3 regions of the Fictibacillus sp. 5RED26 genome follow, and region 2 is predicted to be linked to each of the others. Evidence: riboswitches for the same ligand, from Rfam matches in the RefSeq annotation. Region 2 holds a riboswitch; each other region holds the start of a gene.
The links. Region 2 has a riboswitch for cyclic di-AMP ahead of IHV10_RS03240 (hypothetical protein). Riboswitches for the same ligand answer to the same signal wherever they lie in the genome.

Region 1 (9,894 bases), 400 kb from region 2:
TTGATATCAAAAAACTAGAATAGAAAATCCTCCTCATGAATAGGTTGTACGAGACCATGAAAGTTGAGGGGGTTTTTTTTATGGATTGGCTCGAAGCCTTAATATTAGGCATTGTGCAAGGGATAACAGAATTTTTGCCTGTCAGTTCTACAGGACACCTCCTTCTAGGCAGGCAAGTGTTTCAGCTAGAAGAAGCCGGGTTGTTTCTTGATAGCATGCTTCATATAGGAACACTTATTGCTGTGATGACGGTTTATTGGAGAGAAATCTTAGAAGTTATAAAAAGACCACTCAGCAAAACGGGAGTTCTGCTTATCGCTGGAACGATTCCAACCGCTGTTATAGGACTAGCATTTAAAGATTTTTTTGAAGAGATCTCAAAAACCGGGATCACGGTTGGATGGGAGTTCTTAATTACAGGTTTTTTGCTTTGGTGGGCGGATTCTTATAAGCGAAATGGATATAAAGGGATTGAAGATATAACAATAAGGGATGCACTTGTGATCGGTACGTTTCAAGGTGCGGCTATTCTTCCTGCTATTTCACGATCAGGACTAACGATTGCAGCAGCGCTCTTTTGCAAGATCGATAAAAAAGCAGCGGCCTATTTTTCTTTTTTATTATCCATACCATCTATCGCAGGAGGAGTAGTATTGCAGTCAAAAGATCTATTTACGGGTGGACATCCACCTATCTCTTATTCAGCCTTATTGGTCGGTACTTTAGCATCGGCTCTATTTGGATATGTGGCTGTAAAGTGGATGATCAAACTCCTTCAAACCGGTACGTTAAAAGGATTTGCTGTCTATGTTTGGTTGATTGGAATAGTAGTATTGATCCTTCAATTTTCAGGTAAAATGTAAAGTATTTGTTAACACTAAAAAAATGGATTGACTTTTAAAAGATAGAGGATTACAGTATATGTAATTCAAAATTTAGCAGGCTTTAGATCGCTGAATTTACAGTTATTTTTATGGTGAAACTACTGTAAAACGGGGGAACCAATCTTTTGGGGTGAATTTTGCTCTATTTGCAAAAAGGGATACTCCAATCCCTAATCCGACAGCTAACCCCGTAAGCGTCATGTCACTGGAGAGGTCAATTTGGTGGAAAACCGGACCCGCTTCTTTGTGTGGTCTTTTTTTGCGTTTTTTTACTTAAATTTATATACCTCTTGACCAGCAAGGCTAGAGAACAACGAAGCAAAAACTTCATGGATTTTAAGGGGAGACCATAATGAAAAAACAGTTTGCAGTAATTGGTTTAGGACGTTTTGGAGGCAGCATCTGTCGAGAATTTGCGACGATGGGCTATGATGTTCTAGCTATAGATAAAGATATGGAAAGAGTAAATGAGTTTGCAACAATAGCTACTCAGGCTGTTCAAGCTAACTCTACGGATGAAAACGTAATGAAGTCTTTAGGAATCCGAAATTTTACACAGGTAATTGTTTCGATCGGTGAAGACATCCAAGCAAGTATCTTAACTACTTTACTTTTAAAAGAAGCAGGCGTTCAAAAAGTATGGGTAAAAGCACAGAATGACTATCATCATAAAGTGTTGGAAAAGCTAGGAGCAGACCGTATTATCCACCCAGAGCGTGATATGGCGCTTCGCGTTGCTCAACTCATATCTTCTGAAAAGATTATTGATTTTATTGAGCTATCGCATGAACACAGTATTGTTGAGATAGGTGTAACGGATAAGCTAGTGAATCGGACGCTAACAGATCTAGATGTTCGTGCACGCTATGGATGTAATATCGTCGCAATCAAACGCGGAGATGAGATACTCGTTTCACCGATTGCTGATGTATCTCTTCAATATGGGGATATACTTGTCGTGATCGGTCGTAACGAAGATCTAAATCGTTTTGAGGATGAGGAAGTGTAAGCATTGGCACTACATGTTAGAAAGCATAAACGTTTTTTGCACAACCCAATTAGATTAAACCCTCCTCAGTTTTTAGCGTTACTATTTTTATTTCTTATTTTCGTTGGGACGTGTTTGTTAAAGCTTCCTATTGCCCATGAAAAAACGTTATCGTGGGTAGATGCTTTTTTTATTGCAACTTCAGCAGCAACAGTAACAGGCTTAGCTACTGTTGATCCTGGCTCAACGTTCACACTCTTTGGTGAGATCGTCATCTTGTTCTTAATCCAAGTCGGAGGACTTGGGGTCATGTCATTTGCTTCATTAGTCGTTATTATGATGGGGAGGAAAATATCCATCAAACAACGTGTTCTGATGCAAGAAGCACTCAACCAGCCTTCTATAGGCGGGGTAATCCGGTTAGTTCGAAATCTGTTTGTATTTTCAATCAGCATCCAGATTATCGCCATCTTTTTTCTATCACTAAGGCTTGTTCCAGACTTTGGTGTTAGTAAAGGAATTTACTATAGCATCTTTCATGTTATATCGGCATACAACAATGCAGGATTCTCGTTGTGGTCTGACGGTCTAATGGGTTATGTAGGAGATCCGATGGTGAACATCGTCATATCGTTTCTGTTTATAACAGGGGGAATTGGGTTTACCGTATTGGTTGATATATGGGTGAGCCGAAGCTGGAAAAAACTTTCTCTTCATACAAGAGTGATGTTGCTTTCTACTTTGATTATTAATATTGTGGCAATCTTGTTCTTCTACTTATTTGAGTTTAATAATCCTAAGACCATTGGAATGCTTTCAGGTGCTGAGCAATTCTGGGCTTCTTATTTCCAAGGTGTAACACCGAGAACAGCAGGTTTTAACTCGATTGATATGACAGCCATAAATCCTGATACATCCTTGTTGATGATTCTTTTAATGTTTGTTGGGGCAGGAAGTACCTCTACTGGTGGAGGGATAAAGCTGACCACGTTTGTTGTTATTATTTTTACGGTTGCAGCTTTCTTAAAAGGGAAAGAAAGTACGGTTGTTATGAAGCGGACCATTCGAAATGCTGTTGTTTACAGAGCTCTTGCTATTACAACTATTTCTATTTTGTTTATCTTTGCCGCATTATTTATTATCACATATGTCCAGAAAGATGTTTCATTCATGGTGATCGTGTTTGAAGTCGTTTCTGCATTTGGAACAGTTGGATTAAGTATGGGACTTACCCCAGATCTCACAGTCATCGGAAAAATTGTGATCTGTGTGGTAATGGTTTTCGGTAAATTAGGACCGCTAACACTGGCGTTCAGTCTTGCTAAACAAACAAAAGATAATATTAGGTATCCAGACGGTGAAGTGTTCACTGGATAGAGGAATGAAAGCTGATGCAGAACGGGTGTATTCCCACATTTCGCGTCAGCTTTTTTGGTTATTTATGGGTTAATCTCTTTACTCTTGGGAATGCTAAAACGAGATTTCAATGCTGTTTCTAAGAGAGGAAGAGAATCGTCATGCAAAAAATTAAAGAAGCTTTTCTCGTTTCTCCCTTTCTTGTGTTTTTTCTTGTCCATTCTGAACAAGTAGGGGTAGGGGTGCTAGGCTATCAGCGTATCATCGCTAAATACGCTGGCTATGATTCCTGGATATCAGTCATCATAGCTGCCATTTTTGTACATGCTCTTATATGGATGATTTATTATGTGCTCGATAACGGCGATGGGGATATCGTATCAACTCATAAATCGCTGTTTGGTGGTTTGATTGGAAACTTATTTAATCTATTTTTACTTCTATATTTTCTGCTCTGGTCGATTACAGTGTTACGAACGTATATTGAAGTCATACAAGTATGGATGTTTCCCACTCTAAGTACTTGGAAGATCGCTGCTGTATTCCTGATATTAACGTACTATGTGGTTTCGTCTGGTTTTCGAACGGTGGCGGGCATCTGTTTTTTAGGAGTTGTCATTCCATTAGGTTTGATCGTGTTACTCGTATACCCATTGGAATTTACTCATTTTTCTAATCTCCTGCCGGTCTTTGATGAGAATGTAAAAGACTATTTATCTGCAACGAAAAATATGATGCTGAGTTATCTTGGTTTTGAAACACTTCTTGTTTTTTATCCGTTTATTAAAAATGCAAAGCGGTCTCAAAAATTTGCGCATCATGCTAATCTTTTTACATTTATGATGTATTTGCTAGTCACTTTGTTTTCATTTGCGTTCTTTAGCGAAGAACAGTTGTCTAGAAATATATGGGCAACCCTTTCTATGGTGAAAATCGTTCAAGTTTCATTCGTAGAACGATTTGATTTTGTTTTCGTTTCGATGTGGTGTTTAGTGATTTTGCCAAATATTGCACTGGCGATCTGGTGTTCGAGCCGTGTGGCCAAACTGATGTTGAACATCCGCCAACATATCACACTGATCATTTTATTAGCGATCACGTTGGCTGCTTGTTATTACTTAGACACTCGTTTGAAGATCAACATGCTCAATAACTATACGAACAAGATCGGTTTTTATTTAGCCATCAGTTATATTCCACTTTTATTTATCATGACTTTTATTAAGAAACATATTAAGAAAAATAATAAAGAACAGACATCATCTACTACATGATGCACCACAATTAAAAAAAACTGACTGTTAGGCTTCCTCAATCTGTTGCACATAGGAAAGAGGGAAGTTAGCAGTCAGTTTTATTATTTTTACCTAGGCTTGAAGAAGCATAGTTAATCGCGTCTTGTGTTTTTCGCGCTGTGAATCATCTGATGTATTATGCCAATTTTGAAGAGTTTCGTTGATCAATTGCGTGACCATATGCTTTGTCCAGACTACATATGCGCCATACGTATCACCTTTAAAAAAGGAAGAAAGCATATTATTATCAGGACCGAAGAAGAAACCGAGCTGATCATGAATGAGCGTTGCCTCATTCATCGAAAAAGGCATAATTTTATCTGAAAGAGTAAATTGATATGAATTATTTTCTTTTTTAATAAATGCGATCGCGTACACCTGTCCTTCGTGAAGAAATCCTTTTGTAGTAGGCAAGAGCAGTAACGGGTTATGTCCTTTGTCATAAGCGATAAAAAAGTCATTCACATCTTCCTCGAACTGTGGTGTGCGTGACATTGAAGCAAGTGCAATTTCTTTTTGTACGTTTAACATGTAACAACCCTCATTCCGTTATATTTCTTACTATCATTCTTACCGCTAGTTTGATAGATTATACGTGTCATTTTCTTTACTATACTGCTGTGATAAGTTGTTGAAAGGGAATTGACGGACAAATTGTAAACGCATACACTAGAAGTAGTTATTAGCCGTTAGAGAAAGAGTGATTCATGCAATGGCATTATCAAATGAACGTTTGATCGGAAAGATGGCCATGTTAGGGGTATTAGATGAAAGTTATCTGCCTGAGATCGAGAAATTGGGCTGGAAGTATTGCGTAGGCAAAGCCGGTTCAATGGATTCACAAAAGGTAGTAGCTGCCATTGAAACAGCGGCCAAAAGTGAAAATATAATTCAAACTGGGATTTATCGTGAAACACATTCTTTATATCATGCCATCATGGAAGCTTTTCATGGGGTGACAAGAGGACAGGTTCAGCTTGGAACCGTTCTTAGAACTGTAGGTTTGCGTTTCATCGTCGTTCGCGGTAATCCATATGAGAAAAAAGAAGAAGGTGACTGGATAGCAGTCGCTCTCTACGGAACGATCGGAGCTCCTGTAAAAGGATTAGAGCATGAAGCGATTGGTCTAGGAATCAATCATATTTAAATAGTGCCCATAGTAACTAGTGATGAGGGGGCGTATTCGAAAGAGTTTTCTTTCGGGTGCGCTCTTTTTGTTTTTTATCTATACATTTTGAGGTTTCTTTTAATAGCTTCTTTGGAAAGTTGATTGGAGTGAAAGGTGCGAGACTCCTGCGGGATGAGTGGGACAGGCGAGACTCTTAACAGCGCAGAGCGCTAAGAGGCTCACCGCACACCCCGCTGAAAGCGAGTTCCTGTAACGGAAATCAACTACTTCGAAGAAAGAACAGAACCTTAGTAAAAGAGGGATGAAGATGATTACATTAACAGGTAATACACTTTCGATGGAAGAGATCAAGCGGATTCTGCATGAGAATGAACCCATTGAAGCTTGCCCGGTCAGTATGAAGAAAGTGGCTGACAGCCGGAAAGCGGTTGAAGCGATTGTGGCTGAAGGTAAAGTGGTGTACGGAATCACGACTGGCTTCGGAAAGTTTAGCGATGTTTTTATTTCTAGAGATGATGTGGAGACATTGCAGATCAATCTGATCCGCAGCCATGCGTGTGGAATCGGAGAACCGTTTCCTGAGACGATCAGTCGTCTTATGCTTATTTTAAGAGCAAATGCTCTTCTGAAAGGCTTTTCGGGTATCAGGCCAATCGTAATCGAAAGGTTGCTAGAATTAGTCGAGAAGAATGTTCATCCTGTTGTTCCGCAACAAGGATCACTTGGAGCGAGTGGAGATCTTGCACCGCTTTCTCACTTAGCCCTTGTGTTAGTAGGTGAGGGAGAAGCGTACTACAAAGGAGAACGTATTTCTGGTCAGGATGCTTTAAAGAGAGCGGGAATTGAACCTGTCGTCTTAACAGCGAAAGAAGGGCTTGCCTTGATCAATGGAACGCAAGCCATGACAGCACAAGGTATTGCTGCCTATATAGAAGCGGAACGCATCGGACTCATGGCAGATGCGATTGCAGCGCTTACCACAGAAAGTTTACGAGGCATAACAGATGCGTTTGATGAAGATGTTCATCTTGCTCGAGGTTATCAAGAGCAGGTAGATGTTGCAAAGCGTTTAAGAGAATATTTAGAAGGCAGCCAGCTGACAACGAAACAAGGAGAGATCAGGGTACAAGATGCATATTCGTTAAGATGCATCCCTCAAGTACATGGGGCCTCGTGGCAGGTTCTTGGTTATGTAAAAGAAAAGCTTGAGATCGAGATGAATGCTGCAACGGATAACCCACTGATCTTTGATGACGGAAACAAAATCATATCAGGTGGGAATTTTCATGGTCAGCCTATCGCTTTTGCAATGGACTTTCTGAAGCTCGCCGCAGCAGAATGGGCGAACATTTCAGAGCGACGGATCGAACGGATGGTCAATCCTCAGTTGAGTGACTTACCTGGTTTCTTAAGTCCGAATCCAGGGCTTGAGTCAGGTGCGATGATCATGCAATATGCTGCTGCATCGCTCGTTTCAGAAAATAAAACATTGGCGCACCCTGCAAGTGTCGATTCGATTCCTTCATCAGCTAATCAAGAAGATCATGTGAGTATGGGTACGATCGCTTCTAGACATGCGGCTCAGATCATTGCAAATGCAAGACGAGTGCTGGCCGTTGAATTAATCTGTGCGATGCAGGCTGCAGATTTCCGAGGACCTGAAAAGCTCGCACCTAAAACAAAGAAAGTATATGAACAAGGAAGAATCGTTTGTCCGACGATACAGTGTGACCGTATGTTCCACAAAGATATGGAAGCTGTTGCTTCATGGATCCTTGATACATCGTGGAATGACATCTTAATCGGATCTAAAATTCAAAAGTTAGCACATTAAAAGGAGGTATTTTTACATGTCAAACGTAAAACATTCTATATCAGCTGCAAGAGGTACGAAACTATCTGCAAAAGGATGGGTGCAAGAAGCGGCAATTCGAATGCTTATGAACAATTTAGATGGTGAAGTAGCAGAGAATCCTGATGAGCTTGTCGTATATGGAGGAATTGGTAAAGCTGCTCGCAACTGGGACTCTTATCATAAGATCATAGAAACATTAGAGCGTTTAGAGAATGATGAAACCCTTCTCGTACAATCTGGAAAGCCGGTCGCCGTATTTAAATCGCATACTGATGCTCCGCGTGTTTTACTCGCCAACTCCAATCTTGTCCCTGCATGGGCAAATTGGGAGACATTCCGTGATCTTGAAAAAAGAGGTCTGATGATGTACGGCCAAATGACTGCAGGAAGCTGGATCTATATTGGCACACAAGGCATCCTGCAAGGGACGTATGAAACATTTGCCGAAGCGGCTCGCAAACATTTTAACGGATCACTAAAAGGAACGATCACGCTAACAGCAGGTCTCGGAGGTATGGGTGGGGCACAACCTCTAGCAGTAACAATGAACGATGGTGTTGTGATCGCGATTGATGTAGACGAAACAAGGATTCAACGTCGTTTGGATACGAGATACCTAGATAAAATGACAAAGAGTTTAGATGAAGCATTAAGCATGGCGAAAGAATATGCGGCAAAAGGTGAGCCATTATCGATTGGTCTTCTAGGGAACGCTGCTGAACTTTTACCAAAGATGATCGAGATGGGAGAGATTCCTGATCTTGTTACGGATCAGACTTCTGCGCATGACCCGTTGCATGGTTACTTACCAGTAGGTTTTTCTATGGAAGAAGGAGCAGAACTTCGTAAACGTCATCCGGAACAATATATCGAAAAATCAAAGCAATCGATGGCGGTTCACGTTCAGGCTATGCTTGAGATGCAGAAGAAAGGTTCTGTCGTATTCGATTATGGGAATAACATCAGACAAGTAGCACTTGACGAAGGAGTAAAAAACGCATTCGATTTCCCTGGATTCGTACCAGCTTTTATACGCCCATTGTTCTGTGAAGGGAAAGGACCTTTTAGATGGGTTGCGTTATCGGGCGATCCAGAAGATATCAGAAAAACGGATGAAGTAATTTTACGAGAGTTTAGTGATAACGAGCACCTCTGCAAATGGATCAAGATGGCTCAGGAAAAAGTACAGTTTCAAGGCCTTCCTTCCCGTATCTGTTGGTTAGGATATGGTGAACGTGCGAAGTTTGGAAAAATCATCAACGAAATGGTAGCTAGCGGAGAATTGTCAGCACCAATCGTAATCGGGCGTGATCACTTGGATTGCGGTTCAGTTGCTTCCCCTAATCGTGAAACAGAAGGAATGAAGGATGGCAGTGATGCCGTTTCGGACTGGCCGATTTTAAACGCGATGATCAATGCGGTAAACGGAGCGAGCTGGGTCTCTGTTCACCATGGTGGCGGTGTTGGGATGGGGTATTCTCTTCATGCCGGAATGGTGGTTGTAGCAGATGGAACAGAAGAAGCAGCTCGTCGTTTAGAGCGTGTATTAACAAGTGATCCTGGAATGGGAATCGTTAGACATGCTGATGCAGGTTATGACCTTGCGATTGAGACGGCAAAAGAAAAAGGCGTAGATCTGCCAATGATCGAGAAATAAAAAAGGAGTGTGACGAATGCTAGATACATTGATTTTTGCTGGACAGGTGATTGTTCCAAAAAGTAATGGAGCGGCGCTTCGAGGTACACAGATGAACGAACTCTCCATCATTGATAACGGAGCTGTTGGGATAAAAGATGGTGTAATCGCGTTTATAGGAACTGCGGAAGAAGCATCTCAGTTACAGGCAAAAGAAACGATTGAGGCAACAGGCAAACTTTTATCACCAGGCTTAGTGGACCCTCACACACACCTCGTGTTTGGGGGATCGCGTGAGCATGAACTCGCTTTGAAACAACAAGGAGTTCCTTATCTAGAAATTTTGGCTCAAGGCGGGGGAATTCATTCGACCGTTAAAGCTACGCGTGAAATATCAGAAGAAGATCTCTATGAAAAAGGAATGTTCCATTTAAACAGATGTTTAACATATGGCGTTACGACGATGGAAGCAAAGAGTGGATACGGACTGGATAAAGAGACCGAATTAAAGCAGTTGAGAGTAGCAAAAAAGCTGAATGAAACTCACCCGATCGACCTTGTTTCAACCTTTTTGGGAGCTCATGCGATTCCTGAAAATTATAAAGGAAGACCAGATGCCTTTTTAGAAGATATGCTTTCTTTGTTGAGTGTAATCTCAAAAGAGGGTCTTGCAGAGTTTGTAGATATTTTCTGTGAAACAGGTGTCTTTACAGTAGAACAGTCTAAAGTCTTTCTTCAAAAAGCAAAAACA
Region 2 (9,894 bases):
GTCTGTCACAAACTTCTCTTATCTTCTTCAGCCAGCCACTCGGTGGGACGATATAGCCTCCTTCACCTAGAACGGGTTCCACAATCATACAGGCGACTTCTTCAGGAGTTACTTGATGATTGAAAAGTGTTTCAAAATCTTTCTCAAGCTTCTCGATAACAAACGTTTCTGAATCTACTCCACTCGGTGCGCTCTTTTCATCTGCGTAAGGAACTTGATAGGCAAGACCGTTCGGTTGCAGAAACTTGCGGTATTTGCTTTTGGATGTTGTCACGCTCAACGCACCTAGTGATCGACCATGAAAGCATCCGGTAAAAGAAATAACGTAAGGTCTTTTAGTGACATGCTTTGCGAGTTTCAGCGCTCCTTCAATTGCTTCAGTTCCGCTATTGGCAAAAAAGAAACAATCCAAATCACCGGGTAGAACATGAGCTAGTTCCTTTGAAAGTCTCAGGATTGATTCATACATGATGACCCCAGATGGCCCGTGCATGAGGTGATCTGCTGCATCTTTGATCGCTTGGACCACTTTTGGATGACGATGGCCAGTATTTGCCGTTGCAATACCAGAAGTGAAATCAAGATATTGTTTTCCATCCAATCCATAATAGTAGCAGCCTTCTGCTTTTACGACGGGTAGGTTCGGATGATCTTTTGCCATACTAGGCGCTAAAAGGTTAGGCATTTCGGTTACAAGGTTGCTCCAGTTGTTCATTGACACGTGTATTACCTCCTTGATATTCAATTCTCATGTTGTATAAATAATTTCTATATAGAATATCCATGCAAGGATCATGCCAAAAAACTAAATAATCTGATATTTTTTCATTTTTCTTACGATTGAAGGCTGACTAGTGCCGAGTGCTTCTGCCATCCGTATGGTCGTTTTAAATTTCTTTCTTGCTGTTAATAAAATTTGTTTCTCTGTTTCATCTAACATTTCTTTAAGTGTTTGTTCTGCATGAATAGTTGGCGAGGGTGTAGATGTACCTTTTTTTACATGATCAGGAAGATGTTCATCCGTAATAAGAGTCGTAGGGGAGAGTACGACTAATCGTTCCATGATGTTGATTAGTTCTCGTACATTTCCCCTCCAATCATAGTGCAGAAGATGATGAATGACAGCTTCATCTAATCTTTTCTTCTTGTTGTACTTTTTTTCAAATTGCTCTAAAAGCATATGTATGAGAGGTACGATATCTTCTGTTCTCTTTCTGAGTGGAGGAATCGTGACGGGTACAACATTTAAACGAAAATAGAGATCTTCACGAAAAAGCTTCTCACTTATTGCTTTCTGAAGATCTTTGTTCGTAGCAGATATCAAACGGAAATCTACACGGATGGGTCTCGTTCCTCCTACACGATAAAACTGTTTTTCTTGAATGACTTTTAACACTTTTACTTGGTGCTGTAGGGGAAGTTCACCGATCTCATCTAAGAAGAGTGTGCCTCCGTTCGATAGTTCAATAAGACCGACTTTGCCTTTTTGATGTGCCCCTGTAAAAGCGCCAGGTTCATAACCAAATAATTCCGCTTCAAATAAAGAATCTGGAATAGCGCCACAGTTAACTTCAATGAATGGACCTTTTGACCGGTGACTTTTATTGTGAATGAATTTAGCTAATAATGATTTTCCAACACCAGATTCCCCTAGGATTAATGCATTCACATCAACTTCTGATAACTGAAGTGCTGTTGAAACTGCTTTTTTCATATCTTCACTTTTGGCGATGATTCCAGCATCATGAAGCTGTTTGTTTCTTAATAGTCCAAGCTCCGTTTTTACACGCTGCATTTCTTCTTCCATGGCAAGCAAAAACTCTTTATATTGAGCCAGTTCAGTAATGTCGTGTGAGTAGCTTACAATTCTATATAATTCGCCTTGTTCGTTATAAACAGGGATTCCTGTAACAAGCAGTTTTTTTCCTTTATTCGTTGTTTGAACAAACGTAATCTTTTTATTTTCTTTTACAACCATTGGAGTGAGAATCGGTGTAAATAACCCTTGAGCTTCTAAATCATAAACGGATTTTCCGATTAAACTATCTGATTCTACTCCGTAGATTTTTCCTGTAACTTCACTTACTTTAAGGATTATACCCTCTACATTTGTAACCAAGATGTCGTCTTTTAAAGAATGAAGAATTTGTTCATTTTCGTTCCAATCTTTTGATTGACTCAAGTTCATCAGTCCTTTTATCAGTTAAATAAAATATTCATTTCTGAATAATTATTTATTTATGAATAATTATACGATTGTTCAATGTGGATGGATATAGAAACTGAGAATATTTTTTATATAAAACGAAAGGTAAGAGGTGGATTGAAGGGATAAGGGAGAATACAAATAAAAAAAGGACCAAAACAATGGTCCTTTTTGCCTCTATTATAGAAGTTCAGTTTTTAACTCAACGTCAATGTTGCCGCTTGTTGCTTTAGAATATGGACAAACACCGTGAGCTGTCTTTACTAATTCCTCAGCTTCTTCTTGTGTTACACCGTTAACACCTACGTTTAAAACTACTGCTAGTTTAAAGCCGCCATCTGTATCTTTTCCGATAGAAACTTCAGCAGTAACTTTCGATTCAATTCGTTTTTTGCTTTGACGCGCAACAAGGTTTAGTGCTGAATCAAAGCAAGCGGCATATCCTGCTGCAAATAGTTGCTCAGGGTTTGTTGCGTTTTCACTTCCAGATCCTCCAAGTGCTTTAGGCATAGCTAACTCATGATTTAGAACACCGTTATCACTCTTTACTGTACCTGCTCGTCCACCTTCAGCTGTTGCTTTTGCTGTGTATAATGCTTCCATTCCAAACACTCCTTTTGTGTAAAATTAAATTGTGTACAACTGAATAACTCGTAATCATCATAACGCATACTTTTTGTAGAGTCAAACAATTTAATTGTGTAAAACTAAATTGTGTTATAATGCAAGTACCCTTTATAAAAAGAAAGGAAACATCATGAAAAGTGAAACGTTAAAATTAGAAAATCAGATATGTTTTAAAATCTATACAGCAGAACGTGAGATTACAAAGCTTTATCGAGAGTTGTTAAAAGAACTCAACGTCACATATCCACAATACTTAGTTTTGCTTCTTTTATGGGAAAAACATTCATTGTCTGTAAAAGAATTAGGCCAGCGCTTGTTTTTAGATTCCGGTACTTTAACACCAATGTTAAAACGCATGGAGCTAAATGGTCTTGTTGAAAGAAAACGATCAGAACAAGATGAGCGCAGTGTAATTGTTTCTGTGACTGAAAAAGGAGAAGCACTAAAAGAAAAAGCGGAGTGTATACCGGATCAGCTTGTTGATAATATTCCGATGGGAAAAGATGAACTTACAATATTGAATAAAACATTGACAAGTATGTTAGAACAGTTGCAAGATCATTCAAAATAATAGACGAAAAGACGCTTAGCATTGGTTCTAAGCGTCTTTACAATTTTTATCCTAACTAAATCACAATTCTATTCACATGAATGATGTAACATAGATATTCGATATTCAGAGTCAATGGTTCAATGAAAATGATGACAAGTGATCTACAAAATTAAAATACCTTGGCAATTGTAGCCAAGGTATTTACTATAAATTAGTTATTGTTATTCGCTTCATCATCTCGCATTAACCAGCCCTCAAAATGGCGCTTCACGTAATTTTCAGCGTCTTGATAGCTTGCAAATGTTTCATCTACCGGATGTGTCTTATGTGTGATCAGCCATGTTTGATTATCTTCTGAATAGATCTTAGATACTTCACGATGATTGTTCACATATAAGCTGCCATCAGGATTTTCCTTCACGTTGTGCTCGTTCTTCGGTGCATCGATTCGTCTAGGTTGTTCATGGAATGCAGCAACAACAAACTTTTCAAATGCTTCAGAAGTCATGTTTCCGCCAGAAGCTTTTGGATGCCCGCCGCCGCCATATTGTTTGGCGTAGATCGAACAATCCACCTCTTCATGAATGGTACGAAGACCGATCCGTTTGTTAGCGATATTTAGAATCACAATCAAGTCTAAGTGAGGATTCTCACGATTGATCTCGTTCCCAAGCTCAGAGTGATAACGTTCGGCATGAAGAATACCAACCTTATACGTTTTCTCTTCAGATCCTTCGCCTAAAGACCAAGTATCCCAGATTTCGACCATCTGACGTTGTTTCTTTTTAATATAATCTGCAATATTTTCTTCTTCAAGATCCAGAATCGTTGTTTCTGTTTCTGAAAACTGAAAAGAATCACCTTTTAAACGATCCATGATCTGATCCTCAAATTTATCAGGAGGAAGGATAAAGAATAAGTCGTTAAGACGCTTAGCTTCAACTTTTTGGTCAAACCATTCCCACGTATCATATAAACGCACAAGTTCTACATATTCATCGAGCGCACCTGTTGGTTTAAGCTTACCGTTCTCGATCAAATATTCATAGAAAAGGGAAGTAGCACAAGTTAAACGTTCATCATCATAACGAACTTGAACATGCCCCCAATCAAACCCATTGAAATGAAGCGCTGTTGCATGGTGGTCGATCAGCTTTACTTTTCCACCTGCATTAGATCGTTCATCAAGTCGCATCATTAATTCTTCGTTAACCGCAATATCTGTAATGATAATTTCTGTTTTTCTTTCTCTCGGATTATCAAGCAGCATCTCTACACGGTCATTAATCGTTCCATGTGAACAATACGATATTTTACAGTTGTCTCCAAATGCTAGTTGTGCTAAATAACCGCATGATTTTCCGTCTAAATCGTTGTGTGAAAATAAATGAATCATGTTAGTATCCTCTCTATTATGCTCTCTGTCTAGAGTATCGTCATAAAGCATAAAGTTCAACCTTTATATCGTAGTATTCTTTTCATTTACAAATTCAGCTGATTTTAACACCGAAAACGGAATGAATATGCTAAATCATTCTTATGAAATTTCACAAGAATTTATTTACAATTGATGGCATTAGGTAGAAAATGGTAATGATGCAAATTATGTAAAGTTGGGGGTTATGATGTGAAGGAGTTTCTGAAAGTGTTTCAGAATAAAAACTTCAGCAAGCTGTTTTTTGCTGGTTTTACTTCAATGATGGGAAGTATTATAGGCGTTACAGCTTTTATGTTTTATTTGTTGGATAAGTTCGGTGAACAACCGTTTTATGCCACACTTGCAGAATTGATGTATTCTCTGCCAACACTCGCTGTTTTCTTTATCGTAGGGGTATTAGCCGATCGAATGGATCGTCAAAAAATCGCGCTTTATTGTGATTGGATTTGTGCAGGGCTGTGCCTCTTATTAATGGGTGCTATATGGCTAGACTGGATGCCTTTGATTTTTGCTATCTTATTCTTAAGAAGTGCAGTAGGTAAATTCTTTTTTCCTGCTGATCAAGCGATGGTACAAGGTGTACTCTCGAAAGAGGATTATGCAATTGCAGCTGGATTGAATCAAATGGTAGGTAGTTTATTTATGCTTTTTGGGAACATGATTGCCATTTTTATTTATTGGAGTGTAGGAATACAAGGAGCAATTGCATTTGACCTTGTTACATATGTTATATCAGCATTATTAATTATGAGTATGAGAGTTGATGAAGATGTTCGTCTGCCGAACGGACAACACAGGTTCAAAGATATTCGTGTTAAGATGGTATGGAAGGATTTTGTCGCGGGGTTCAATTACATTAAACAATCTAAGCTTCTACTTTCATTAATCTTTGGTTTTTTCTTGTTTGGTATAGTAAATGGTGGATTGTCAGTTATGCCGGCTTTTATCATGAAATATAAACTCGCTCCAGATAATTACGAGCAAATGATGATGTGGATGGGTGTCGTGTTTGGTGTATCTATCCTTACAGGGAGTGTTATTTGTTCGATGCTCGCTAAAAAGATCAGACTCTCGTATGCGATTGTTCTTGGTCTATTCGTAAGTGGATTGTCACTTGGTTTATGCGCCATCGCGCCAAATGTGTTGACATTCTTTATTTTTACAGGATTGGCTGGGTTTAGCATTCCATTAATCAATATTGGAATCGGTGGCTGGTTACCTAAGATCGTAGACCCTAAAATGATGGGACGTGTTCAAGGATGGATTACACCGATCAATATGCTATCTCACACCATGACACTCGGTTTAATCGCTGTGTTTTTCCCGAAAATTCTAACCGTAGAAATGCTGTTCTGGGTTGTGGGAGGATGTCTGATTCTTGTTGGACTATTCTACATGTTCACTCTACCCAGGTATGATATTGAAGAAAATGATAACAAAAATGAATTTGAATTAGAAAAAGTACCAGTTTAAAGCTGGAGATTATGGCGAAGCCCTTTTATAATGAAAAGCGGAGGGGAAGTCATGGCAACTTTTCAAAACGTACTATTCTGGATTTTTTTAATCTTACCAATTATTCTATTCTTTGTAGCTATAGCGAGAACTTCATGGGTGTTGTTGCTTGTTAACTTTTTTTTAGCTCTACCGATCATTTGGTTTGTGAGCTGGATTACAGAAAGTTATGGAGCTGTCTTTGTAGTGTTTGCGATCCATCTGTTCACAGGCGTATGGCTCTGGACTAAAAGACAGAGATTGGATTTTAGATCGTTTTAACCAAGCTAAGCAAAGTGAAATTTGCTTAGCTTTTTTATTTTTTTAAAAAAATTTAAGTTCAAAACTTGGATTTTTTTAGAATATTACAACTATTATTTTCTTTAAAATGTATCGAAAAATTGAGAAAGTAAAAGAAAAAAGATGATTTGTTTGTTTTTTGTTTCTTAAATAAGTTTATTTAATTCGTTTTTATACGAAATATGAATATTTTAGAGTTTTTAATGGATTTACAACGGCTGAAACCAGGAGTAATATATTGCTTATCGTAAAACTTTAAATTTTTTCCATGACCGCTGAATCCATTATTGGAACGGAGGAACCATCGGCAGTTCAGTTCTTCACTGCCAGGGGTGAAACTTATTTAAGTCGGGCGACTTCTGCCGTCCGAACCCGTCAGCTAACTTCGTAAGCGTGGTAGGAGAGGGAAGGTGAACATTAAAAAAGAGTAATAATAACAATTTTACAAATTATGATTATTATATCATGCGTCTTTATCGCTTAATTCCTAAGTTTAGGAAGCGGGGGAACCAATCGCAGGCCATTGCGTCTGCATGGGGTGAATCTCGAGAGATCGAGTAGGGCTACTCTCAAGCCCGAATCCGTCAGCTAACTCCGTAAGCGTACAGAGAGAGGCAACAAATTTCGTGTATTCACACGCTTATTCAAGTATGTGTAGAAGCCGCGAGAAGAGTTCCTCTTCCGCAGGCTTCTTTTTTGTTGCCTTTTTTTCACTATCCAAAAGTATAACTTGTCGGCACGATGGTTTTCGGCGTATTAACAAGTTTAAGACGATAGTATAAGTGCAACTAAGGCTGACATGAGAGGCTAGAAGTTAGCCTAGTTTTCTTTAAGAGATGGAGGGTGGAACGATGGAGAAATCATCTGGGAACGTGCTCATTATGTTTCCTGATCTAGTTTCAGATGTTTTTATTTCAAAACTAAGATTGTGTGAAGACTATCAATCTCTTGTTCTCTGTGTTCCTAACCGAGAAGAAGCAGAAAGACTCTCACAAGTTGGGTTTCAACATGTATATGTCATGAATTATGTTGACAAGCGTAAAGTTATCGAGATGGTAGGTCCTTTTGTTCAAAAAATCATTGTTGTTGAATCTGGATTTTTAGAATGCTGCCAAACGATTGAACTCATTCGCAGCATTTATAACATACCTGTTTATGTCATCAAATCAGACACACGGTATATTTCCAGAGTTTATAAGGAGTTAGGTGCAGATTACGTAATCTATAACAAAACCGGAAATATTCAATTCTTACTTTCTTCATAAAAAAAGAGCGGAGGAATTCATTTATGAGATTAAGTCCAAACGAAATTGAACAGATTTTGTTAAAAGCGAAAAGAGATCAATTGAATGCTTATTATGCAAGTGTGATTCAACATAGTCTCTCAAAATGGATCATACAAGACACGCTTAGAAGTAAAGGTTAAGCAATTACAGGAGGGAACCCATCAAAGAAAAGATGTTCCCTCTGTAAATCCAAACCAGTGATAGGCAGGGTGAAAACATGGGGACAGAGTCAGTTGTTTTATTGCCAAAAAGGTTGTCGATCGGACAGATCAATGAATTTGTCAATGCTGCTGGTTCTTTCGAAAGTGAGATTCTTTTCTTTTATCAAGGCATACAGATTAATGCGAAAGGCTTACTATCCGTTAATCTATTCTTTTTGTCACACTATTCAAGAAATCAAAACGAACCGATCACACTTAGAATTGAAGGTTGTGATGCTCAAGAGGCTATCAAAAATTTATCTCTAATGCTGAATGGTTACTTAGAACAATGAACTAATAAAAAGAAGGTGTAAAAATGTTAGATGTGATGATGGTTTTATTGATGGTAGGAATGCCTGTCTTAATGATGGGTCTAGCAAAATGGTCATCAAGTGTTGTTGATGAAGGAAGTGTAAATAAATGATGACTGTCATGTTTGGATTAGCCGTTTTAACAACGGTGTATCTTCTTTACGTATTATTGAATCCAGAGAAATTTTAGGAGGTTTTTCCGTTGTTAGTCAGTTTACTCTCTATAGCTATAACTCTACTTATAGCTCTTTTACTTGCAAAACCAGTAGGAATTTATTTAGCGAACTCGTTCAATTATTCGAATAAGAACAAACTCTTTTATCCTTTCGAAAAACTGATTTATTCCATTAGTGGAATGAAAAATAAAAATCAATCTTGGAAAGTTTATGCTTCATCAGTCATTGTGATCAATGCGATTATGATTCTATTAGTTTATTTAATCTTCCGTTTCCAAGGCAGTTTGCCTCTGAATCCGAGTAAGATAGCAAACATGGATCCAAGCCTTGCGTTTAACACAGCAGTAAGTTTTATGACGAATACGAATCTGCAGCATTACAGTGGTGAAAGTGGTTTATCCTATCTTTCACAGATGATTGGCATTCTTTTCATGATGTTTGTTGCACCAGCTACAGCATTAGCAGTAGCAATCGCATTCATTCGTGGGCTATCTGGCAAGTCTTTAGGAAACTTTTTTGTGGATATGGTTAGGGGTATCATTCGTGTGTTACTACCGATCGCTTTTGTAACAGGACTCATTTTCGTTGCACTTGGAGTACCGCAGACATTAGATCCAACGGTTACAGCGACTACAGTTGAAGGTGGAAAACAAAACATTGCAGTTGGCCCAGTTGGTTCGTTTTTATCCATAAAAGAATTAGGAAATAACGGCGGTGGATTTTTCGGAGTTAACTCAGCGCATCCGTTTGAAAACCCGAACGGGCCGAGCAACTTTATTCAAATCTTATTGATGCTCCTATTACCGATGGCATTACCGTTTACGTACGGAAAGATGGTTGGAAATCCAAAGCAGGGACGTATTCTTTTCGTTTCCATGACGATGATGTTTATTATGTTCCTTGGCATCTCCCTAAGTGCCGAATATCAAGGGAACCAAGCAATCAATGCTCTAGGTGTGCAACATGATCAAGGAAGCATGGAAGGAAAGGAAGTACGATTTGGTGTCGCTCAGTCTTCACTTTACTCGGTTGTTACAACGGCTTCAGAAACGGGGGCTGTTAATACGATGCATGATACACTGACTCCGCTAGGCGGATTAGTTACATTATCCAATATGATGTTAAATACCGTTTATGGCGGTGTAGGGGCAGGGTTTGTCAACGTCTTAATGTATGCGATTATTGGTGTTTTCTTATCTGGATTAATGGTGGGACGTACCCCGGAATTTCTAGGTAAAAAGATTGAAGGTAAAGAAATGAAGCTGATTGCAGCGACGTTGTTAATCCACCCGTTCCTTATTTTAGG
Region 3 (9,894 bases), on a different contig from region 2:
GAGTTAGGGGCATTCCAGCATAGCCAGGAAACCATGGTTTTAATTCCATGTTGACTTACTTCCCAGTACTCCCAGCGTCGTTTGGAGAGATTTTCATAAATTCCTGTTTCATTCACCCAACCGTCCATATTAAACGCCTCCTATTCATCTGCTTTATAAAAAATTCTTTTTTCTTTCGTAATTTCCTCTTTTTTACGGTTTGTAAAACTTCGACAAAAGGAAACATAAATTTACATGAACCTGTTGTTATTGTACTAATAAATAATACATGTCATACATAACAAGGAGATATAAATGAAACTATGGGGATTACCAACTCTAGATCTAGCAAAAGAACTCTTAGGAATGAAGCTGATACATATCCATGAAGACGTAATAACATCGGGATACATCGTAGAAACTGAAGCCTATCTAGGCCCTGAAGATCGAGCTGCGCATTCCTATAACAATCGAAGAACAGCTAGAACAGAAGTGATGTACGGTGAAGCAGGTACAATTTACACCTATTTTATTTATGGGATGCATGTTTGCTTTAATATCGTTTCCGGACCCGTTAATAAACCTGAAGCCATACTAATTAGAGCACTGCAACCAATTGAAGGAATAGAAATAATGAAGGAAAGAAGAGCGAGCGTAAAGAATGAGGTTCAGCTTACGAATGGTCCAGGTAAACTGAGCAAAGCAATGGGGTTCACATTGAATGATAATGGTAAGAAAATGAATGAGCAAAATATACGGATAGAACAAGGAATTGAATTAGTACCAAATGAAATAATCTCTGGTCCACGCATAGGTATACACTATGCCGAAGAAGCTGTTCATTATCCTTATCGGTTCTGGATAAAAAACAACCCTTACGTATCACGTTAATACGCAGGGTTGTTTTCTTTGTTCGTTGAAACCGTAACATCCTCTTCCCGCATGTAATCAACCGCTGTTGTCCGATTGGTATCTTGCATCCATGCTAGATGATGATACGTTTGTTTTTTCATAGCAACGTATTTTGCTTGCATAATGAACAACCAGAAAAGGATGAACAACGTTGTTTTCAATACATTTTCCGCAGTAAGCGCAGCCGCCTCGATCGGTAGAACATTCACTGTTATACTTGAAAGCAATCCAATCACAACAGCTCCCAAGATGAACAATGGCTGGTTCGTACGTAAAAATTTCAGTCGATGCTGCAAGTAGTTCTGGATGGATAAACGTTCTTGAGCATTGAACTGGAGGTATCTGCTTTTAGCTGATTTGGCATTGGCCACTAAACCTTTAGATCGATCTTTCTTCCAAAGGGATTTCATAAATAGGGTGAATTCTATATCACTAGCGGGTTCGTTATTCATTTTTCTGTGAATAAAATTATGAGCTTGATAATAAGTAATTGCATTCTGTACAAGCCTTAGTAATACGTAGCCTGTGATGATCGTGAGTGAAAAGACAAACCAAAAAGAGTTCATCGCGCTCTCTGTTAACTCGATGATAGGATTAATAGCGGTTTGAATCTGTACCCATAGGATCTTTGCTGCAAGCGTTAGTATCTCTAGCCATTTTTCCAAGAAGATCACTCCGAAATCTCATTAAGTATCTTCTTATTTTACCATGATTTTTCATTAGTGCTTACATTTATTTACTCAACATTTGTAAACTAGGGAAATGGGCATACAAAAAGGCCGCAGGTATATGTATACACCGCGGCCTTTTGAAGTGATTATTTATGCACTAACTTCTTGTTCACGAGTCCCAAGATGTTTGTCTTCGCCTTTATCAACGATTACAGCACAAGCAGCATCACCAGTGATGTTAACAGCTGTTCTAAGCATATCAAGAAGTCTATCAACACCTAGGATTAAGGCAATACCCTCGACAGGTAATCCTACAGAGTTCAATACCATCGCTAACATGATCAATCCAACTCCAGGAACACCAGCTGTACCGATACTAGCAAGCACTGCCGTTAAAATAACAGTAAGCATCTGTGTTAAACCTAAGTTAACATCGTATACTTGAGCGATAAAAATCGTCGCAACACCTTGCATGATAGCTGTTCCATCCATGTTAATCGTTGCACCAAGCGGCTGTACAAAACCACTTATCGATTTTCGAACACCTAAATTCTCTTGAGCTGTTTTCATTGAGATTGGAAGTGTTGCATTTGAACTAGAAGTACTAAATCCAACTGACATTGCCGGCGCAAAGCCTTTAAAGAACCAGAGCGGGCTCTTCTTTGCAAATAGAGCAATTGAACCACCATACGCGACAACAGAGTGGATGAATAAAGCTAAAATAACTACGCTCATGTATAAGCCCATCGCTTTGATAGCATCCATTCCTTGACTTCCTACCGCTGAAGCAATCAATGCAAAAGCACCATATGGAGCAAATTTCATAATTAGGTTTACAAGATACATCATAATGTCGTTACCTTGTTCAATTAAATCCATAATACCTTTTGTTTTGCTTCCCAACATCGTTAAAGCAAATCCTACAAATACGGAAAACGCGATAATTTGAAGCATGTTTCCTTCAGCCATCGATTGAATTGGATTAGTAGGAATAATGTTCAGCAACGTGTCCGTAACTGCTGGCGCTTCTTGTTGCTCAAACTTAGCACCTTCTGTTTTAAAGTCCCCTACACCTGGTTGAAAGATAAGCGCTAAAGCCATCGCGATCGTAATCGCAATTGTTGTAGTTCCTAAGAAGAACCCAACCGTTTTGGCACCCACTCTTCCAAGTTTCTTCGGATCACCTAATCCCGCAGTTCCAAGTACGATTGAGAAAAAAACAATTGGAACAACTAACATTTTAATAAGGTTTAAGAATAATGTCCCGACTGGCTTTAAAACGTATTTATCCAGTGTTGAAAAAGCATCTGGTACAGCTAGATTAAGAATTAATCCCGCGACAACCCCAAGTGCAAGTGCAATTAAAATTTTTGTAGACAATTTCATAATAAAGTACCCCCTTTGTTAAAATCTTCTCACTATTTAGTGTGCAGTACGATGAAGAAATTTTATACTAATACATGCCCTATTTGTTGCATATAAAAACCCACCGAAAATAGAGAGGATTTTCCGTGGGAATACACCGCAACACATAGACTGAGCCCATGTATAGAGTTCTCTCTCCAAAAACGCTTACGAGGTTAGCTGTCGGATTAGGAAATTGAGAGTTGTCCCTTTTGTGTATGCACAAATTCATCCCTAGGCTTTATAAGCCATATCGTGGTTCCCCCGCTTCAAGATATTCTATGGAATAGAACATCCGAATTCAGCGAATCATATATAATATGCTCTAATTTTATCAACATACATAAATTTTTGTCAAGAATACTCACTATGCTTATTTATTCCAATTAATTGTTTCATGATGAATGTTTTTCCATATTCTCACTTCTACCCCATAAGCATATAGAAAAAAACGAATTATATATAAGGTTCTATTTTTCAGGGAGGTATTGTAAATGAAAATCGTATTTTATGAAAAAGGTGAATTAAGTATAATCGTTGGAGCATCCAAATTAAAAGGTGAACTTACGATTGAACAAATAAAGAACGAAAGCGAAAAGAAAGCAAAAGAATTAGGTGAATTATTAGGAAGAGAAATCGGATTTTTAATCGATATGAACGGTAAATTAGATACTCAATTTAAAAAATAAGGCTGTTTAAAACATAGTTTCTTTTGGAAGTGTGGATTTCCGTTCCAGGCTGCTCGCTTTCCATGGGGCAGGCGTGAACAACATTCATACGTGTCACTTTACCACTCCAATCAACAGTTATATAGGCAAATTCAAAAAGATCTATTAGTAACAATTCTTTATAAAACAGCCAAAAATAAAAACCGGGATATCCCGGTTTTTTGTTTTTATACGTATGCGAGTGATAATTGTTCTTTATTCCTCTTCAATACCATTTCTGGACGCCCTTCATCCTGTATCTTTCCATTGTTCATCAGTATGATCCTGTCCCCTATGGCACGAGCATCCTCTTCATCGTGAGTTACAAAAATAGAAGTGATCCCCGTACGTTTTAAAATTTCCTGTAATTCATCCCGAATCTGTAGTTGAAGCTTAGAATCGAGATTGCTAAATGGTTCATCAAACATGATCAAAGATGGATTTGGAGCCATAGCCCTAGCTAGTGCAACACGCTGCTGCTGTCCACCGCTCAATTCATAAGGATAACGAGAAGCATAGTCCTCCATTCCCACAATAGCCAATAATTCTTCCATGCGTGCTTGCTTCTGCTTACGATTCATTTTCGTTAAGCCAAATTTTATGTTCTTTTCAACCGTCATATGAGGGAACAAAGCATAATCTTGAAAAACCAAACCTACACCACGTTTTTCTGGCTGAACAAAACGAAATGTATCATTCATGACAGCCTGATCTATGAGGATCGATCCTCTTGAGGGCACCTCTAGTCCTGCTATAAGACGAAGTAACGTACTTTTCCCGCTTCCGCTTTCTCCTAAGATCACCGAAACTTCTCCTTGATTAAAGTTTAAAGAAAGATTTTCGAACAAAGGGTTACGCGAATTTTTATAATGAAACGCTAAGTCTTTGATTTGAACAAACATTATTTTGGCTCCTTTTCTAAAACTCTGTGTAAAAAGAAGATGGAAAGTGCACTTATACAAATAATCACCATTGATGAAACAGAGGCTTCGTGAATACGTTCGTCACTTGCGTATTGAAATGTTTTGGTAGCTAGCGTATAAAAATTAAAAGGCTGAAGGATAAGAGTAAGAGGCAGCTCTTTTAATATATCTACAAAAACAAGGATAAAACCACCAGCAATAGCACCTTTAATCATCTTAATATCCACTTTAAAAAACGTCTTCGTTACCGACATACCTAATGTCCTAGAAGCTTCTGTGAAAACCGTTCCTACCTTATCAAAGCCTGATTCGATGGAGTTAAAACCAACTGCTAGAAAACGGACCACATAGGCAAAGATCAGCATACTAATACTTAAGCTCAGCACAAGAGTTGGCTCTAACCCTAACCATTCATATAACGTGAATACCTTTTCGTCTAGTGAGAGAAATAAGGTCAATACACCTATTGCAATTACAGCTCCAGGAATCGAATACCCTAAAACCGTTATTTTTGAAAAAAGCTTCCCCATCCAACCTTTTGATAGACGACTAAAGTTGGCGATAATTAGAGCGACGATAATGATAAGAACTGAACCTATAGAAGCAACAAAGACCGAGTTCCAAATCAAGTCAACAAAAGCAGTATTTAAAATAACGTCATAAGTCATATACACCCAATGTATAAGCTGAATGAAAGGAATTCCGAAAGCTAGAGCAAATAAAGAGATGAAAAAACTAAGCACAGCGAACTTTTTCCAACCTTTAAGTTCTTTAGGTTGTAACGGGCGGACTTTTGAAGTGGAATAGCTATACTGTTTCCTGCCCCTTATTACTTTTTCTAAGATCAAGATCAAAACTACGATAAACATCAAAGTACCCGCTAACTTGATAGCCGAATAGATATCTCCCATCCCAAACCACGCTTGAAATATTGCTGTACTAAATGTTTGAATACCAAAATACTTTACTACCCCGTAATCATTGAAAACTTCAAGAATGACCAAACTAACTCCACCAACGATCGCTGCACGTGACACAGGAAGGACGACTTGTATAAATGTCATGAACGAGCCTTTTCCTAGCAACCGTGCATTCTCAATCAGTGATGATGACTGATTTTCTAAGAAACTTTTTGTGATGATATATACATATGGATATAGGAACATCGTAAAGATAAAAACAGCACCGGGTATGTTCATGATGTCAAAGAACTTTTGGTCCACTTTTATACCAAACTGGTTCCTTAGTGACGTCTGAATGACGCCTGTATAATTTAAAATACCATGGTACGTATAGGCCCCAATGTATGGTGGAATCGCAAGTGGGAGGATAAGACCCCACTTAAAGAACCGATGCATAGGAACTTTATAGGCGGAAACTAGCCATGCCGCACTTACACCGATCAGCACTGTGAAAAGACCAGTAAAACCAACGAGTGTCACGGAATTTACGATATAATTTTTCAACATGAATTCTTTAATGTGTTCCCAATTCTCATTACTCTCAGCGAATAACTGAACCATGATGAGCAAAGCCGGTAAAAGGATTAAAGTAGAAAAAATCACACTAAGCAAAGCCCAACTATTAAACTGTGATCTCATTTTTCGAATGAAATACAATATATTCACCTTCTTTACTCATCAGCATTGTTCTTGTTGTTTGTTTTACATGGAATTAGCCGTATCACAAATCGTGATACGGCAAAATATTAACGTTTATTTCCAGCTGACTTCATTCATAATCTTAACAGCATCTGCATTGTTTTCACCTAACTCAGAAAGGTTAAGATCTTGTTCTTTAAACGGACCCCAAGACTTTAAAAGCTCTGAAGGTTCTACTTCTTTATTAACCGGATACTCGTAGTTGGCTTCAGCAAATACTTCTTGAACTTTTGGACTAGACAGATATTCCATTAATTCTATAGCATTCTCTTTGTTCTTAGCGTGTTTCGTAACACCTATACCACTAATATTGATGTGCGTTCCTGTTGTTTCTTGGTTAGGGAAGAACACACTCAGCTGTTTAGCAACTTTCACTTCTTCAGGATCTTCTGAGTTCAACATCTGACCAAAATAGTAGGAGTTCATGATAGCAACATCACCTTCACCAGCAGCGATACCTTTCGCTTGGTCTTTGTCACCACCTTGTGGATCACGAGCCATGTTGTTAACGATCCCTTCTGCCCACTTCTTCGCTTCATCTTTTCCGTTTAATGAAATAAAGGATGATACTAATGATTGATTGTAAATATTTTCTGATGAACGGATCAGTACTTTACCTTTCCATTTGTCTTCAGTTAACGCTTCATAAGTAGATAGTTCTGATTTGTCTACTTTTTTCTGATCATATACGATAACACGTGCACGTTTTGTTAGACCGAACCATTGATTGTCTTTATCACTTAAATTATCAGGAATATTCTTATTCAAAGTTTCGCTTTCTACACTCTGTAAGAGGTCTTTATCTTTTGCCCAGTGTAAACGTCCAGCATCAGATGTGAAGAAAAGGTCTCCTTTTGTTGCTTTCCCTTCTCTTGTAAGACGCTCGATCAACTCATCTTCTTTACCCTTAATAAGGTTGACTTTAATTCCTGTCTCTTTTGTAAAATCAGCAAAGATTTTATCATCAACTTCATAGTGACGACTTGTATATAGGTTTACTTCTTCTTTTTTTGTCTCATTATTATTCGAACTCGCACCCTCGTTTGATTTACCACAGCCTGCTAAGACTAAAGCAGCTAGTAGGACCATTGTAACAACCGTAAAAAGATTCTTTTTAAACATATGTCAGTTACTCCTTTTATGTATAAGTAATTGAAAACGATTATCAACTTCACTTTTAATTATAATGATAATCATTCTCAAGTCAACCGTTTTTTTAAATGTTTTTCTCTGATGGATTATTGCTCTCAAATCCTAATCTCCTTTAAGAGCTGATTGGAGTGAAAGATGCCAAGTATCAGGTTCGGACAAGCTCGGAGGTAATACTTATAAAAAACGAAACTCACAAACGACGCTCACCGTTCGCCCTGGAACCTGAAAACAACTACTTTCTCAAAGGATGGTTCTATCCAAAAGAAGCAATTAAAAAAAACCAAAAAAAATCTCTTAGAAGTATCTACTTCTAAGAGATCATTCCTGGTTTAAAGGTTTCCACTGGTTATAAACCCAATTTCCTAATCTGTTATATCCCCTTCTATTAGGGTGTATAGAATCAGAAAAATACAGTTCTTTCTCAACGTTTTCATAGAGTTCAAATGTGGAGATATACTTTGTAAGCGTGCTTTCTTTGCTCGCCTCAACGATTGCTTCATTCCATGTCTTAATACTCTCTGCAGCTGTGGGATCGTATTCTTTCCCAAAATAAGGATTATAAAGACCTAATACGTAAACCGGTGCAAACGAATTGTTTTCCCTCACCACTGTCAGTGTTTTAGTTAAATTGTTTCTTAGCTTTTCTTTTCCGAGCATTAATTTTTGCTGAGGCAACTGGCGAAAGTTCCAACCGGCAGCGTGACGAAAGTCATTTGTGCCTATAAAAACAAAGATATGATCTGCTTGTCTTAATGACTTGATCACGACTCCATTATCCAATTGTCTTAACAATTGGTCGGAACGCTGTCCACTGATCCCAAAATTATTAATGATTACATTTCTGCCTGTTTGCTGCTGAATATTTCGTTTAACGATTCCGATATAGCCTGTTTTGGATGGGTCACCAACTCCATACGTTAATGAGTCTCCAAGGGCAACGACCTTCAGAGTTTGTGTATCGCTCGCCCCTTCTGTTTCTCCATAAAATTGAAAGATAAGGAATAGTATGAGGGCTAGTCCTGTACCACCAATTAACCATCTTTTTGATACTTTCCGCACATCAAATCCTCGATTCTGTTACAAGTTATTGTTATATTACTTTTTACCATAACGAGGGAAAATATCAAGTAATGAATGTGTTAATTTGTTATTTCAAACGATAATCTTCAGATGTAAGTGATGTATCCTCCCAAAGATTTTCTTGATCGTATTGATATGAATCTTTTTTCACGAATGTATGAATCAACATAGCAACTCCTCCACACAATAGACTTGCGGGCACTAAGGTAATAAGAAAACCTATCATCTACATCCCTCCTGTACCAAACTATATGAGGGGCTATATATGTTTATGAAACGAATAAAATATTTTATTTCCTCTATATAAATAGAAAATAAGGGTATACAGGTAGAGAAGAATTTTAACGGAGGTGCCTTTGTGGGTTTTTTATTCACTTTGCTTTATTTTGCCATCATAGGAATTGTGATTGAAATTAACGTTCTGTTATTCACGTTAACTGGTCTTAAAAAAGAAATCGCTCGCTTCCAGGTCATCTCAATGTTTACAGCCACTGGATTTACGACAGGAGAATCAGAGTTGATTCTGGAGCATCCGGTACGCAGACGTTTAAGTACGTTTCTCATTTTGTTCGGAGTCTTTTCATTAGCGGTTATCATCTCATCGATAAGCAGCATCTTATCAGATGAATTTCGTTCGATCGAACTTGGAATCATTATTTTAGTACTCATCAGTTTATATTTAATCTTAAGCGTACCTAAACTAAAAAAATACATGAAACGTTCTTTTGAGAGTCACATGGAAAAAAGCTATAACTTAGCAGATCTTCCTTTAAGAGATGTTATGTATTTTGAAGAGGATGATGTTGTAGTAGAAATTCCTATACATAAAGATTCTAAGATTATGGGGAAACAATTAAAAGACGTCATTCAAACAGAAGATGATCTAATTGTCTTATTTATAAAGCGAGGAGACGTAACAGTACGAAAGGATAGTTATACGACAAAAATACAAGAAGGAGACATGTTGGTCCTATATGGTCACAAAAGTTGTCTACAAGAAAGATTTAAGAATGAAATGGATGAATTGAAATCAAAAAAAGAAGTAGAGGAATCTAAATAAGAAGTGATCTTTTTCACTTCTTATTTTTTTTACGACTTTACCCCCTGAAAGCAAAATATATGAGCGAATAAAACTCTAGGTAGTAAAAAAGAACCTCTTTATGAAGAGATTCTCAATTAACCAACTTCTCTGACTGTATTAGGGACAAATGATAACAGTAAGGAAATAATATTATTAATTTGCTCTGGAGTTATATGTATACCATCATTTGCTAACAATTCTTCTTTTAATTTGATTATTGAATCCACTTCCTCAAGTCTTGCACCTGTCAAGCAATGGTCTATCGTGTTCAAAAGTTCCAACAACTGATTGTTTTTATTGGTTATGTAATATGTAGTATCCACC

Region 1: linked by a shared signal. The riboswitch ahead of IHV10_RS01120 (potassium channel family protein) and the one ahead of IHV10_RS03240 (hypothetical protein) in region 2 are both predicted to bind cyclic di-AMP.
Region 3: linked by a shared signal. The riboswitch ahead of IHV10_RS16285 (dicarboxylate/amino acid:cation symporter) and the one ahead of IHV10_RS03240 (hypothetical protein) in region 2 are both predicted to bind cyclic di-AMP.

Annotation. Positions count from the first base shown of each region.
Region 1 is NZ_JACZDU010000001.1:206,717-216,610, forward strand. Features, by position in the region: gene IHV10_RS01115 (undecaprenyl-diphosphate phosphatase) at 81-863, shown strand; cyclic di-AMP (ydaO/yuaA leader) riboswitch at 942-1,097, shown strand; gene IHV10_RS01120 (potassium channel family protein) at 1,237-1,893, shown strand; gene IHV10_RS01125 (TrkH family potassium uptake protein) at 1,897-3,249, shown strand; gene IHV10_RS01130 (GerAB/ArcD/ProY family transporter) at 3,390-4,502, shown strand; gene IHV10_RS01135 (hypothetical protein) at 4,596-5,054, opposite strand; gene hutP (hut operon transcriptional regulator HutP) at 5,236-5,670, shown strand; gene hutH (histidine ammonia-lyase) at 5,960-7,486, shown strand; gene hutU (urocanate hydratase) at 7,503-9,164, shown strand; gene hutI (imidazolonepropionase) at 9,181-9,894, shown strand, end outside.
Region 2 is NZ_JACZDU010000001.1:608,158-618,051, forward strand. Features, by position in the region: gene IHV10_RS03205 (aspartate aminotransferase family protein) at 1-715, opposite strand, end outside; gene IHV10_RS03210 (sigma-54 interaction domain-containing protein) at 806-2,188, opposite strand; gene IHV10_RS03215 (organic hydroperoxide resistance protein) at 2,387-2,809, opposite strand; gene IHV10_RS03220 (MarR family winged helix-turn-helix transcriptional regulator) at 2,964-3,404, shown strand; gene IHV10_RS03225 (DHH family phosphoesterase) at 3,598-4,782, opposite strand; gene IHV10_RS03230 (MFS transporter) at 5,014-6,297, shown strand; gene IHV10_RS03235 (hypothetical protein) at 6,349-6,597, shown strand; cyclic di-AMP (ydaO/yuaA leader) riboswitch at 6,879-7,025, shown strand; cyclic di-AMP (ydaO/yuaA leader) riboswitch at 7,083-7,234, shown strand; gene IHV10_RS03240 (hypothetical protein) at 7,467-7,880, shown strand; gene IHV10_RS03245 (hypothetical protein) at 7,904-8,041, shown strand; gene IHV10_RS03250 (HPr family phosphocarrier protein) at 8,119-8,394, shown strand; gene IHV10_RS03255 (hypothetical protein) at 8,418-8,525, shown strand; gene IHV10_RS23065 (potassium-transporting ATPase subunit F) at 8,534-8,602, shown strand; gene kdpA (potassium-transporting ATPase subunit KdpA) at 8,615-9,894, shown strand, end outside.
Region 3 is NZ_JACZDU010000004.1:282,305-292,198, forward strand. Features, by position in the region: gene IHV10_RS16270 (hypothetical protein) at 1-128, opposite strand, end outside; gene IHV10_RS16275 (DNA-3-methyladenine glycosylase) at 295-870, shown strand; gene IHV10_RS16280 (hypothetical protein) at 867-1,556, opposite strand; gene IHV10_RS16285 (dicarboxylate/amino acid:cation symporter) at 1,713-2,948, opposite strand; cyclic di-AMP (ydaO/yuaA leader) riboswitch at 3,117-3,283, opposite strand; gene IHV10_RS16290 (hypothetical protein) at 3,461-3,655, shown strand; gene IHV10_RS16295 (ABC transporter ATP-binding protein) at 3,862-4,575, opposite strand; gene IHV10_RS16300 (ABC transporter permease) at 4,575-6,197, opposite strand; gene IHV10_RS16305 (Fe(3+) ABC transporter substrate-binding protein) at 6,312-7,379, opposite strand; gene IHV10_RS16310 (GDSL-type esterase/lipase family protein) at 7,728-8,468, opposite strand; gene IHV10_RS16315 (hypothetical protein) at 8,557-8,715, opposite strand; gene IHV10_RS16320 (TrkA C-terminal domain-containing protein) at 8,848-9,549, shown strand; gene IHV10_RS16325 (hypothetical protein) at 9,666-9,893, opposite strand.